One region of the Thermoanaerobacterium thermosaccharolyticum DSM 571 genome, then DNA from elsewhere that is predicted to be linked to it. Evidence: predicted binding sites of a transcription regulator. Region 1 holds the regulator's gene; each other region holds the start of a gene.
The links. The regulator HrcA, encoded in region 1, represses chaperone genes, less so after heat shock. The targets are predictions, from matches to a motif close to ATTAGCACTCANNNNNNNTGAGTGCTAAT.
Positions count from the first base shown of each region.

Region 2: a site for HrcA is predicted at 2,184-2,212, ahead of groES (co-chaperone GroES). Genes of this name have one in related genera too.
Region 3: a site for HrcA is predicted at 1,779-1,807, ahead of TTHE_RS00350 (nucleotidyltransferase family protein). Genes of this name have one in related genera too.

Region 1 covers NC_014410.1:1,205,033-1,209,332, forward strand. Annotated here, with positions in the region: gene hemW (radical SAM family heme chaperone HemW) at 1-1,002, shown strand, start outside; gene hrcA (heat-inducible transcriptional repressor HrcA) at 1,096-2,130, shown strand; gene grpE (nucleotide exchange factor GrpE) at 2,136-2,798, shown strand; gene TTHE_RS05890 (transposase) at 3,017-4,300, opposite strand, start outside.
Region 2 covers NC_014410.1:2,114,263-2,118,562, reverse strand. Annotated here, with positions in the region: gene TTHE_RS10585 (hypothetical protein) at 251-436, shown strand; gene TTHE_RS10575 (hypothetical protein) at 997-2,034, shown strand; gene groES (co-chaperone GroES) at 2,233-2,517, shown strand; gene groL (chaperonin GroEL) at 2,531-4,156, shown strand; purine riboswitch at 4,238-4,300, shown strand, end outside.
Region 3 covers NC_014410.1:66,498-70,797, forward strand. Annotated here, with positions in the region: rRNA gene rrf (5S ribosomal RNA) at 148-256, shown strand; tRNA gene TTHE_RS00330 (tRNA-Asn) at 266-340, shown strand; tRNA gene TTHE_RS00335 (tRNA-Gly) at 367-441, shown strand; gene ymfI (elongation factor P 5-aminopentanone reductase) at 927-1,664, shown strand; gene TTHE_RS00350 (nucleotidyltransferase family protein) at 1,918-2,952, shown strand; gene TTHE_RS00355 (glycosyltransferase family 4 protein) at 2,967-4,142, shown strand; gene TTHE_RS00360 (glycosyl transferase) at 4,160-4,300, shown strand, end outside.

The sequences.
Region 1 (4,300 bases):
AGAAACAGAAAAGATGAACTAAAAGATATATTTACATCTATATATATAGGGGGAGGTACGCCTAATGTTTTGCCTCCTTTTTATATAGAAAATATATTAGATGAAATTTATAAATATTATGATATTAGCAATGATGCAGAAATATCTATAGAATTAAATCCTGGATTGATTGACGATGAGAAACTTAAGACGTATAAAAGAATAGGCATAAATAGAATAAGCATAGGTTTGCAGGCTTGGCAGGATAAGCTGTTAAAGAAAATAGGCAGAATTCATACGATACATGACTTCATAGAAAATTATGATATGGCAACTAAATATTTTGATAATATAAATATTGATATTATGTACGCACTGCCAGATCAGATATTTGATGACTTTAAAGAAACATTGTCAAATGTAGTATCATTAAAGCCCACTCATATTTCATGCTATGGACTGATTTTGGAAGAAGGAACAGTATTTTATAAATTGTATGAAGAAAATAAGATCAAACCGGCAGATGATGAATTTGAAATGATGATGTATCATTATGGAATTGAATTTTTACAGAAAAATGGTTATAAACATTATGAAATATCCAATTATGCGATACCGGGTTATGAATGTCGTCACAATACACTCTATTGGAAGGATTTACAATATATAGGTTTTGGCCCTGGGGCCTATTCTTTTGTAGACAATAGACGATGTGGAAATGTAAAAGATATAAAAAAGTACATAGAAATGATAAATCGTACAGGATATGCGATTGAAGATATTGATGTGCTGGATGAGAAAGATAAAATGTCTGAATACATGTTTTTAGGGCTTAGGATGATGGATGGCGTTTATGATAGAGATTTTAAGACTAGATTTGGAAAAAGCATGTTTTCGATATTTAAAAATGCTATTGATAAAAATATTGGATTAAATCTTTTAATTAGAGAAGGCGACAATATTAAGTTAACACAGAAAGGTATAGATGTATCAAATAATGTGTTTGAGGATTTTTTGTTTTAGAGTATTGACAAATATCCACAATAGTGGTATTTTTAAATCGTGATTAGCACTCTCAAGCTAAGAGTGCTAATAATAGAATTTGGGGTGGTGAATATGCCGTTAGATGATAGGAAGAAGAGGATATTAGAAGCAGTAATTAATGACTATATTTTGACGGCAGAGCCAATTGGATCTCGTACAATAGCAAAACGTTATGACCTTGGTGTAAGTTCTGCAACAATTAGAAATGAGATGGCTGACTTGGAAGAAATGGGTTATCTCGAACAGCCACATACATCGGCAGGTAGAATACCATCAGATAAAGGATATAGATTTTATGTTAATAATATATTAGAGCACTATTTAAATGAAACATATGATTATGAATTTGAATCTTTTAATGAAGTGTTTGCAGAAATTGACGAGATTGTAAAAAAGTACGCAAAATTGTTATCAAGCATTACTAATCACACTATTGTAGTAAAAATGCCACGAATTGATGAAAACACGATTAAGAGAATACAGATATTACCTGTTGATTCTAATAAATTAATACTTCTTGTAATGACAGAATCAGGCATTATGAAAAATTATTTAATAAGCCTGAAAGACAATATTGATAGCAATTTATTTGAGTTTTTAAATAACCTCATTAATAATAAAATGATTGGAAAAAGAAAAAGAGAAGTTGATAAAACGTTAAGGGATGAAATTAAAAAAGAGTCTGGCAATGCTATAGGTTTTATAGATAAAATTACAGATACAATTTTAAACGGCTTAAAGCAGATGGATGAAACAGATTTGTATTCGGAAGGTATTTCTAATATTCTTAATTTTCCTGAATACAAAGATCTTTTTAAAGCCAAGACGTTTTTTGATTTGATTGATAACAGGGATATCATGAATTCGGTATTGGAACCTGAGGATGACTCAATAGAAGTCACTATAGGTAGCGAAAGCAAATTTGAAGAAATGTGGGATTTAAGTATTATAAAATCCACCTACAAAATAAATGGTGAAATTGTTGGCACTTTTGGCATAATAGGGCCTACAAGAATGAATTACAAAAGGCTTATAAATGAGATAAATATGATGTCTAACGAACTATCAAAAGTTTTATCGTATATATATCAAGAAAATAAGAGGTGAAACAATTGGATAAAGAAAAAGATACGATAGAATATCAAACCAATGAAGAAGAGAATAATAGTGCAAAAGATGTTTCTCATGATAATGAAAATTTAAGCAGCGAAAATAGTGCTGACATTGATTCTTCTCATAATACCAGTGAAGATGAGAAAAATGTGGAAAGTGATAATTCAAATGAAGAAAAGAACAATGACGAAGGAGAAATTGAAGAATTGAAAAATAGGTTAAAACAGAAAGAGGAAGAAGCTAACGAGTATCTAGAAATGGCTCAAAGATTAAAAGCTGAATTTGAGAACTATAGAAGGCGAACAGAAAAAGAAAAAGCAGATCTCATTGAATATGGCAAAGAACAGGTGATACTAGATATATTGCCTGTTATAGACAATTTTGAAAGAGCTCTTGAGACGCAATATGATGATAATGGCGAAAATGCGTCCTTCAAAGAAGGTATTAACTTAATTTATAGACAATTTAAAGGTATTTTAGAAAAAATGGGTGTGAAAGAAATAGAGTCTTTAGGCCAGATGTTTGATCCATACAAACATCATGCTGTAATGCAGGAAGAGGCAGAGGGCAAAAAAGAAAATGAAATAATTGAGGTATTTCAAAAGGGATATATGTTTAATAATAAAGTAATAAGACCAAGTATGGTCAAAGTAGCAAAATAAAGTTTTTAGGTAATTGTGAAACTATGAGATAAAAATTTACAGATAGCAATCAATAGAGGAAGATATAGGAAAGATACAGTATACCAGAGAGTACATTTAATCAAGAAAGGTCTGAATTTTATTGATGAACATTGAAAACAGAAAAAAACAGGCATGACAAATAGACCCCAATGATTTATGCAAATGAGGTAGATGCTTAAGTTTAGCTGGCTGTTGAATTAAGCAGCTATAGACTTAACAGAACGAATTTTATCTATAGCTCCCATACGGTATGCTAGTAAAACAGTAATAAGATGCGCAGCACCAGCCATGAAGAAATCTGCCTTGATGGTTTTGCGGTCTCTAGCCTGGAGATTACCAAGCTGCAGGGGAAGTTTGAGCCTAGAGATAACCTGCTCAATGATATGTCGAAAATCAGCTATTTGATTCCATTGCTCTGTATCTCTAGGAATAGGGGTATGAACTCTATAATTATCTTTGGGATATGTATAAAACATTCTGCCACAATCGGAAGTTGTACATTTATCCTCGCAGGAACAAACATATTTGCCACCAGGTAACTTTTCAGTTTTAGGGCAAATAAACTTGTTCCTAAAGGAACGGTTTTTACCTTTACAAGAGCCATCCCATTTCATTGGAAGAGATGGGTCCTTTGGGCATGTAGGAATACCATCTTCATTAATTCCTGGCTTGCCGAAATTTTTTCTGGTATTTCTAGGATTAAGAGCAATGACAGGCAGAATGCCATGATTCTCAAAGAGATATTTATAGTTTGGGACATCATCGAAGCCAGAATCAGCAGTCATAGCATAAATATTAAAGTTACGATGACGCTCAAAAAAATTCTCCATAGCAGGTATAAGCAGTTTTCCATCCCATGTAAGTTTAACTTCTTCAGGGGATGCGGGCTCAGAGCTATCAGTATAATCATTAAAATCCGGCTGGTAATCGCAAAAGTCCATATGTCTTAAAATGCCGAGGGCATTAGACACAACTATAGTTTTGTGGGCATAACAGAAAGTACCATTGATATATTGCAATTTAATATTAGGGTCAACAGAAGCAGTTTTAGGCATTTGATTATAGGCCATTTTATAGATGTCTTCTTTTGACTTGTCCTTGTTAAAGTATTGAAGCTTTTTAACAAGAGCATTAAAGAATTTGGGGTTGTTTTCCTTAACATAGCATTCAATACCAGTAGTATCCATAATATAAACTTCAGCAGGATTGATGCCTAATTCTTTTTCAAGGGCTTGGCCAATTTCCTGACAAATAGGTTCAGTAATATCGACTAACTTATGAAAGAAGGCTTCAATGTCATCACAGTAATCCTGTTTGAACCTTGAGTAAAAAGAAGCATCAGGAACAGTATTAAGCCCACAAAAATCACGGAGTTCTTTTGAAAATGACAAAAAAGTAATAAGTAAATCAATAGTTGGTATAGAAAGTAACTTTTGCAGCAATAAGGTTGAAACAATTGAATCGAGAGAATTATCATGAGG
Region 2 (4,300 bases), 910 kb from region 1:
GATAGTTTTTAAAATAAAAGTGTCACAAATATTGATGGTGTCATATTATGTATTAGGTCAAAAAGACCTGACATATATTCTTGCGAAAGGGGGATATTAATATGCCCACAGAAAAAGGTGCAGAATGGTTTGGCGGTGGATGGATTTGGATAATATTAATAATACTTCTTATCTTCTTGTTTGTACCTGGTTTTATATTAGAAGAGCCTAAGGCTTAGTACAAATCTAAAAATTTTAAAGGAGGATTATTATGGCTGGAACAAGTTCAGTATTTGGCGAGAGCAATTTGCTGTTCTTCTTCTTAATACTTGTTGTCCTAATGGGCGGCGGATGGTTTGGCGGATCATGGTCAATGGAAACATTGCTGTTCTTCTTCGTATTATTAGTCATAATTATGGACGGTGGAATGGGATTATTCTTAAATCAAGTCAAATAAATAAATGGTCCTATCTTACGGTAGGACCATTTATTGTTACATATAAAAATTAAAATCAATATCAATAATGTCGCAATTAGAATATAATGAATTAAAATTAATTAATTGGAGCTGATTTTATGACTATATCAGGGAATTCACTGCTTTTTTTCTTTGTTATATTGACAGTTATAATAGATGTCAAATTTGAATTTGAAGATTTACTATTTTTTTTCGTGCTTTTGGTAGTATTACAACAGGATAAACCTCGCAAAAAAGCTAGACGATTTTTATGGTCTTTGGCGACTATGAATATCTAGTAACAATATAAAACTCAATACGTATAATGTATTAGGTCCATGAGGCCAAAAAATAAAGGGGGTTTTCATATGCCTGAAGGGAAAGGAGCTGCGTGGGGCGGCGGATGGATTTGGATTATCATTGTGATCCTGATAATCTTCTTGCTCGTCCCAGGTATATTTGTGTTGGATGAGAAATAAAAAATATAGGGCAGGTGATAATGAGCCTGCCCTATACATATATTAGGTTATGAAGATAATTTTAAAAGTGGGGGATTGGTTGTGGATAAAGAAAGATTATTAAAGGTGTTAATAATTGAACTGTTTATAATTTTTTTTATTAGGTTTCAAATTTTTGACGGAATAAGCTTTGAGAAAGAAAAGCTGCTTTTAAAGAAAAAAGAAGAAAATGAAGTGATTGAATACGAAGAAACATATCAGAATAAGCAAGATAATAAATTAGAAAGCAAAACAGATGATGAAATAAAAAGTAATTTAGATATATTTGAGATTATTGAAAAAGGGAAAAACTTTATGGGAAGTGTAAAACCATATTTGCACAGAAGAGAACAATATTATATAGACATTTTTACAAAGATAGCAGAAATACTAGAGTGCCATAAGCAGTTGATTGAATATCAAAATCAAGGAACAGAAATTCAAGAAGACCATTTTGACCAAATAGGAATGCTTAAAGCAGTAAAACCTTATATGAAAGAAGACAAGCAAATAATAATAGATAAATTTATTAAGCTTCATGAAGGAATACAAAACCTCAATGAAAAGATGAAAAAATATGAGATAGAAGATAATAAAAACAATGTTATAGATAAAATTTTAGATATATTTGAAGCTTTAAAACCAGTTATTCCGGATGATAAACAGGACATGGCTGAGAAGATAATAAAAAACATAAAACTTGTAGAGGCTTTAAATAAGGCAGAAAACATAATGAATTCAAAAAAAAGTGTAGATAAAGATAAAAAAGAAGGCAATACGGAATCCAAGACAAGGAGTGATTCAGTGGATACTCCTAAAAACATTGAAAAAGCAGAAGAAATTGAGTCGGATGTAAATAATTTAAATGAAATTGCTGATGTTCATGAGGATGCTGACGATGGCAATGAAGATGGCGAAAAACAAAATCTAGGTTTGACATCACAGCAGTCGGCTGTTGTAGATAGCCTGAAATCAATGCTTACGAAGGAGCAGCAACAGTTTATGTACAATATGATTAATTATTTAAAACAGCAAAGTGCAAATGGCGATACAAATAGTGATATAAACGATAAAAAGGATATAGATGATGCAGGTAACTAAAACCTGCATTTTTTGCGTAAATTGAATATTAACGGTATAATTAAAAGATAAATGGGAAAAATCTATAATAATCGTTTAAAACAGCAAAAATTAGTGGAATTTGAGATTTGCCATGAACTTGTAATTAAACTAATATAAAAAGTGTGATGATTAGCACTCGTCATGAATGAGTGCTAACAAATTTCAAGGAGGGATATTATGAGATTAAAACCACTTGGCGACAGAGTTGTCGTAAAAGTTACTGAAGCTGAGGAAGTTACAAAGGGCGGTATCGTATTACCTGGTACTGCAAAAGAGAAACCTCAACAAGGTGAAGTGCTTGCTGTCGGCTCTGGAGAATACATAGATGGCAAAAGAGTCGAGCTGGAAGTCAAAGTTGGAGATAAGGTAATATTTTCGAAATACGCTGGAACAGAAGTTAAATTAGACGGTGAAGAGTATCTTCTTTTAAGACAGAACGACATATTAGCTATAGTTGAATAAGGAGGTAGAAAAAATGGCGAAGAAAATATTATACGGTGAAGATGCAAGAAAGGCATTAGAAAGAGGCGTTAATGCTGTTGCTAATACAGTAAAAGTTACATTGGGACCTAGAGGCCGCAATGTTGTATTAGATAAGAAGTACGGTTCACCAACTATAACAAATGATGGTGTTACAATAGCAAGAGAAATTGAATTAGAAGATCCTTTTGAAAATCAAGGTGCACAGCTTTTAAAAGAAGTTGCAACAAAGACGAATGATGTTGCTGGTGATGGTACGACAACAGCTACAGTGCTGGCACAAGCTATGGTTTTAGAAGGCTTGAGAAACTTGGCTGCTGGAGCTAACCCGATGCTTTTAAGGCGTGGTATGGCAAAAGCTGTTGATGCTGCCGTTGAAGGATTAAAGAATATTTCTAAGCCTGTAGAAGGAAAAGATTCTATTGCACATGTTGCATCAATTTCTGCTGCAGATGAAGAGATCGGTAACTTGATAGCAGAAGCAATGGATAAAGTCGGTAAAGACGGTGTAATAACAGTAGAAGAGTCAAAATCAATGAATACAACAATTGAAATAGTTGAGGGTATGCAATTTGACAGAGGATATATTTCACAGTATATGGTAACTGATACAGACAAGATGGAAGCTGTTCTTGACGATCCACTAATACTTATCACAGACAAGAAGTTGTCAAACATTCAAGATTTGTTGCCATTGCTTGAACAAGTTGTGCAACAAGGCAAGAAGCTTTTAATAATTGCAGATGACGTTGAAGGTGAAGCACTGGCAACATTAGTTGTAAATAAATTAAGAGGTACATTTACATGTGTTGCTGTAAAAGCTCCGGGATTTGGCGACAGACGTAAAGAAATGCTTCAAGATATTGCTATCTTAACAGGTGGTCAAGTAATTTCTGAAGAAGTAGGTCTCGATTTGAAAGAAGCAAAATTAGATATGCTTGGTCGTGCAAGACAAGTAAAAGTAACAAAAGAAAATACTACAATAGTTGATGGCGCAGGAAATGCTGCAGACATAAAGAATAGAATCAATCAAATAAAGGTTCAAATAGAAGAAACAACTTCTGATTACGATAGAGAAAAATTACAAGAAAGACTTGCAAAACTATCTGGTGGTGTTGCGGTAATTCAAGCTGGTGCTGCTACAGAAACAGAGTTAAAAGAAAAGAAACACAGAATAGAAGATGCACTCTCTGCTACAAGAGCTGCTGTTGAAGAAGGTATAGTACCTGGCGGCGGTACAGCATTATTGGATGTTATACCAGATGTGCAAAAGGTTGTTGACTCACTGGAAGGTGACTTCAGAACAGGTGCTCAAATTGTGCTGAGAGCATTAGAAGAACCTGTAAGACAAATTGCAAGAAATGCTGGCGTAGATGGTTCGGTGATAATCGAGAAGATCAAAGAGTCAAAAGATACATCATTTGGTTATGATGCGTACAAAGAAGACTTTGTAGACATGTTAAAGGCAGGTATAGTTGATCCTACAAAAGTTACAAGATCAGCACTGCAAAATGCTGCATCTGTTGCATCGATGATACTGACAACAGAAGCAGTTGTTGCAGACATACCAGAGAAGAATCCGCCAGCACCAGCTCCAGGAGCAGGAATGGATATGATGTAAAAATAACCGGGCAATCCCCGGTTATTTTTTTGTCCTGTTGACATAGACACTTAAATCTGTTATATTGTTTAATAATTTAATAATTTTATAATATTTGATCCACATATAATCTGGTGAATAGGCACTAGAGTATCTACAAAGAGC
Region 3 (4,300 bases), 1.1 Mb from region 1:
CGGCTTTTAACGCCTCACCGCACTGCGTTCGCCGAGTATATAACGAAAACGCAATTAATAGTTCACTTGTGATAATATTTTTCGAAAAAAGTATTTATTAGATAAGATTTTTTCGAAAGATGTAAAAGGACAAATGAACAAAAGATTTCCGGTGGCAATAGCGGAGGTTAAAAACCCGTTCCCATTCCGAACACGGAAGTGAAGCCCTCCAGCGCCGATGGTACTGATTACTCGGGAGAGTAGGTCGCTGCCGGAATTAAAATATTCCTCAGTAGCTCAATGGTGGAGCAACCGGCTGTTAACCGGTAGGTTGTAGGTTCGAGCCCTACCTGAGGAGCCATTTTTGTATTTAAAAAAGAATATTTTGCGGATGTGGCTCAGTGGTAGAGCATCGGCTTCCCAAGCCGAGGATCGCGGGTTCGAATCCCGTCATCCGCTCCAAATAGACTTGTAAAGATTTCGCTTGCGCGAAGTCTTTTTTATTTTTATGCATTAATAAAGACAAGATATAATATAATGATATTAGAAACGTATAATTTTAGGGGGCTTACCTATGGATGTCTATGATGTATCACTGATACCTCTTATAATTGGTTTGGTTGAGGTGGTAAAACAAATTGGATTACCAAAAAAGTATTCTGCCTTAGTATAACTAGTTTTTGGAATAGCTCTCGGAATATTGTACATAGCTCCAGGAGATACATTGAAAGGTATATTGCTGGGTACTGCTATGGGCCTTGGTGCATCAGGACTTTACAGTACGACTAAAAATACAGTAGAAGCTATCAAAAAATGATTAAAAAATTAAAGGTGTATATTTGTTTCATACACCATATTTTTATATGATATTGATTTTTGCTTTGTATTTGTATAACCTATTTATTAGTAAATATTTTTTATTTTTGGCTATATGAAAGGATGTTTTTATGTTTAATGGAAAGGTCATAGTAGTGACTGGAGGTTCAGGTGGCATTGGTTCTTTTATATGTAAAAAACTTGCAGAATTAGGCGGATGTGTTGCAATTCATTATAACAGCGACTATGAGAGTGCCAATAATTTAAGAAGGCACATAAAAGAAGAATTAGGTTATGCAGATATATTTAAAGCGGATATAAGCAACAGATCAGAAGTGGAAATGATGATGAAAGATATCTTTGATAAATTTGGGCGGATAGATTATCTGGTTAATAATGCTGGTATTTCACAGATAAAACCTTTTATGGACATAACAGAGGACGAATGGAAACATATGATGGATATAAATTTAGGTGGAGCATTTAACTGTACACAAAGTGCTTTAAAATATATGCTAAAGAATAAAAAAGGTGCTATTGTAAATATTTCATCAATGTGGGGAATATATGGCGCATCATGTGAAGTACATTATTCGGCTGCAAAAGGTGGTATTATAGCTTTTACTAAGGCGTTGGCAAAAGAATTAGGACCATCAAATATCCGTGTCAATTGCGTAGCACCAGGAGTCATTGATACGAAAATGAACAGGAAATTATCGGTTGATATAATTGAGGATTTAGCATCAAGGACGTCTCTTGAAAGGCTAGGAACTCCAGATGAAGTTGCCAAAGCTGTATCTTTTTTATTGTCTGATGAATCTTCATTTATAACAGGACAAGTTTTAACAGTTGATGGAGGATTCATTTAAAACATAAAGCCTAGTCAGTTTCTTTCACTTTCGATTTTATAGTTATTAATTAAACATTTACATAAATAATTAACACTCTTGACATATGGAATTTATAGGATTATAATTTTAATTGTTAGCAGCCGTTCAGTTAGAGTGCTAATATCAAACATAATACAATATCATCACATTTAGCACACATTATGTTATACTCTATAACACATTTATAAATTCTAAATTTTAAAAACTAAATAGAGATAAAGGAGGAATTCGAATGAAAGCTTTATTGCTAGCGGGAGGATTAGGGACAAGACTAAGACCTCTAACAAATTTTCTTCCTAAACCTATGGTACCCATAATGGGAAAGCCTTTGTTAGAGTCAACCATTTTAAGATTAAAGCATCAAGGTGTAGATGAAGTAGTTATAAGTACATGTTATAAATCGAATCATATAGAAAAATATTTTGGAGATGGTGAAAAATTAGGCGTAAAAGTCTCTTATATTAAAGAAGATATACCTCTTGGTACAGGCGGTGCTATAAAAAATGCAGAAGATTTTTTTGATGATACTTTTATAGTTCTCAATTCAGATATCATTTGTGATTTGAACATTAAAAATCTTGTAGAATACCATAAGTCAAAAAATGCTTTAGCTACGATTGCTATGACTAAAGTTGAAGATCCGTCTCAATACGGTGTAATTGAATATGACGATAATGATTTCATTACGGCATTTAAGGAGAAGCCGAAACCATATGAGACAAATTCTAAATGGATAAACGCCGGAATATATGTGTTTGAGCCTGAGCTATTAAGCGAAATTCCAAAAGATGAAGTTGTGTCGATAGAGAGGGATACATATCCCAAACTTCTTTCAAAAGGATGCAGCATGGCTGCATATAGGTATGATGGATACTGGATAGATATAGGTACTATTGAAAAATATAAAAGAGTTCACTTTGATATTTTTGAAGATAATTGTAAATTCGTTGATGTGAGAGATTATAATTTTAAACGCAAAACTACTATGATAGACCCTTCAGCAAAGATAGTAGAACCAATTTTTATAGGGAACAATGTGAAAATAGATGCAAAAGCAAATATTGGACCATACGTTGTTATAGGTGACAATACTCACATAGGATCTAACAGCATAATAAGGCATAGCATCATATGGGACAATGTGAAAATTAACAAAAATGTAAATTTAATAAATGCAGTTGTTGCCTCAAATAGCATTATTGATGGAATGAGAAAGATTGTAGATGAAGTTTATGCTAATAATTTTAATGATTATGCAGTAAGTTGATAGAGGTGATGGAAATGGTGAAGAATAAAGAGATAAAAATAGCATTTTTAAGTACATTTCCTCCTAGAGAATGTGGTATAGCAACATTTACTCAAGATTTAGTAAATGAACTTAAAGATATTAAAATAATAAACGAGCCAAAGGTAATTGCTATAAATGATAGAGAATATGATTACGACGATGATGTTATTTATGAATTGCAGCAGCATGACAGGAATAGTTATATAAAATTAGCTGAAAAATTGAATGATTCTTCAATTGACTTATTAGTAATTGAGCATGAGTACGGGATATATGGTGGAGAATGGGGCGAGTACATCCTTGATCTGATAAATAATTTGAAGATACCTTATGTTGTAACGCTTCACACTATATTATCAGAGCCATTAGATAAGCAGAAGTATATTTTGCAAGAATTGTGTAAGAAAAGCAAAAGAGTCGTCACTATGGCCAAAAATACAATTCCACTACTTTTAAATGTGTACGGTGTTGATGAGAAAAAGATAGCCGTTTTGCCCCATGGTGTTCCGAATCTGCCTACATTGTCAAGTGAAAGTTTGAGAAAGAAGTATAATATAGACGATAAATTTGTTGTTAGCACTTTTGGACTCATAAGTCCCGGCAAAGGATTAGAATATGGCATAGAAGCAATTGCAAAGGTAAAAGAAGAACATCCTGATATACTGTACCTTATTCTTGGACAGACGCATCCTAACATAGTCAAGTCTGATGGTGAAGTTTATAGAGATTTTCTAATAAGGCGTGTCAATGAACTTAATTTAAACGATAATGTAAAGTTTGTTAATAAATATTTAACAAAGAGAGAGATTGTAGAATATTTAAAACTTTCAGATGTGTATATGACACCGTACATTGGAAGAGAACAGGCTGTAAGTGGGACACTGGCATATGCCGCAGGGCTAGGAAAACTAGTAGTTTCGACGCCGTACAAATATGCTGAAGAAATTTTAAGCGATGGCAGAGGATTATTGGCTAATTTTAAAGATCCAGATTCTATAGCGAAATGTATAAAGTTTGCCATAGAAAACCCTCACAAGAGACAACTTATGGAGGAGAAAATGAAGGTTTATGGAAAGTCAATGATGTGGGATAATGTTGCACTAGAATATGTTGAGATGTTTTTGAGAATATTTGAAGATTTAGAAGATGATGCCAAAGAAGCAGTATAAACAGGAGGAGACATTATATGAATGGTAAAAGTTTGTTTAATCATTTGTTTATACTGACAGACGATACAGGAATGATGCAACATTCAATTGGTTCTACTCCTAATCCTAAGTATGGCTATACAACAGATGATAATGCAAGGGCAATAATAGCTTCTGCC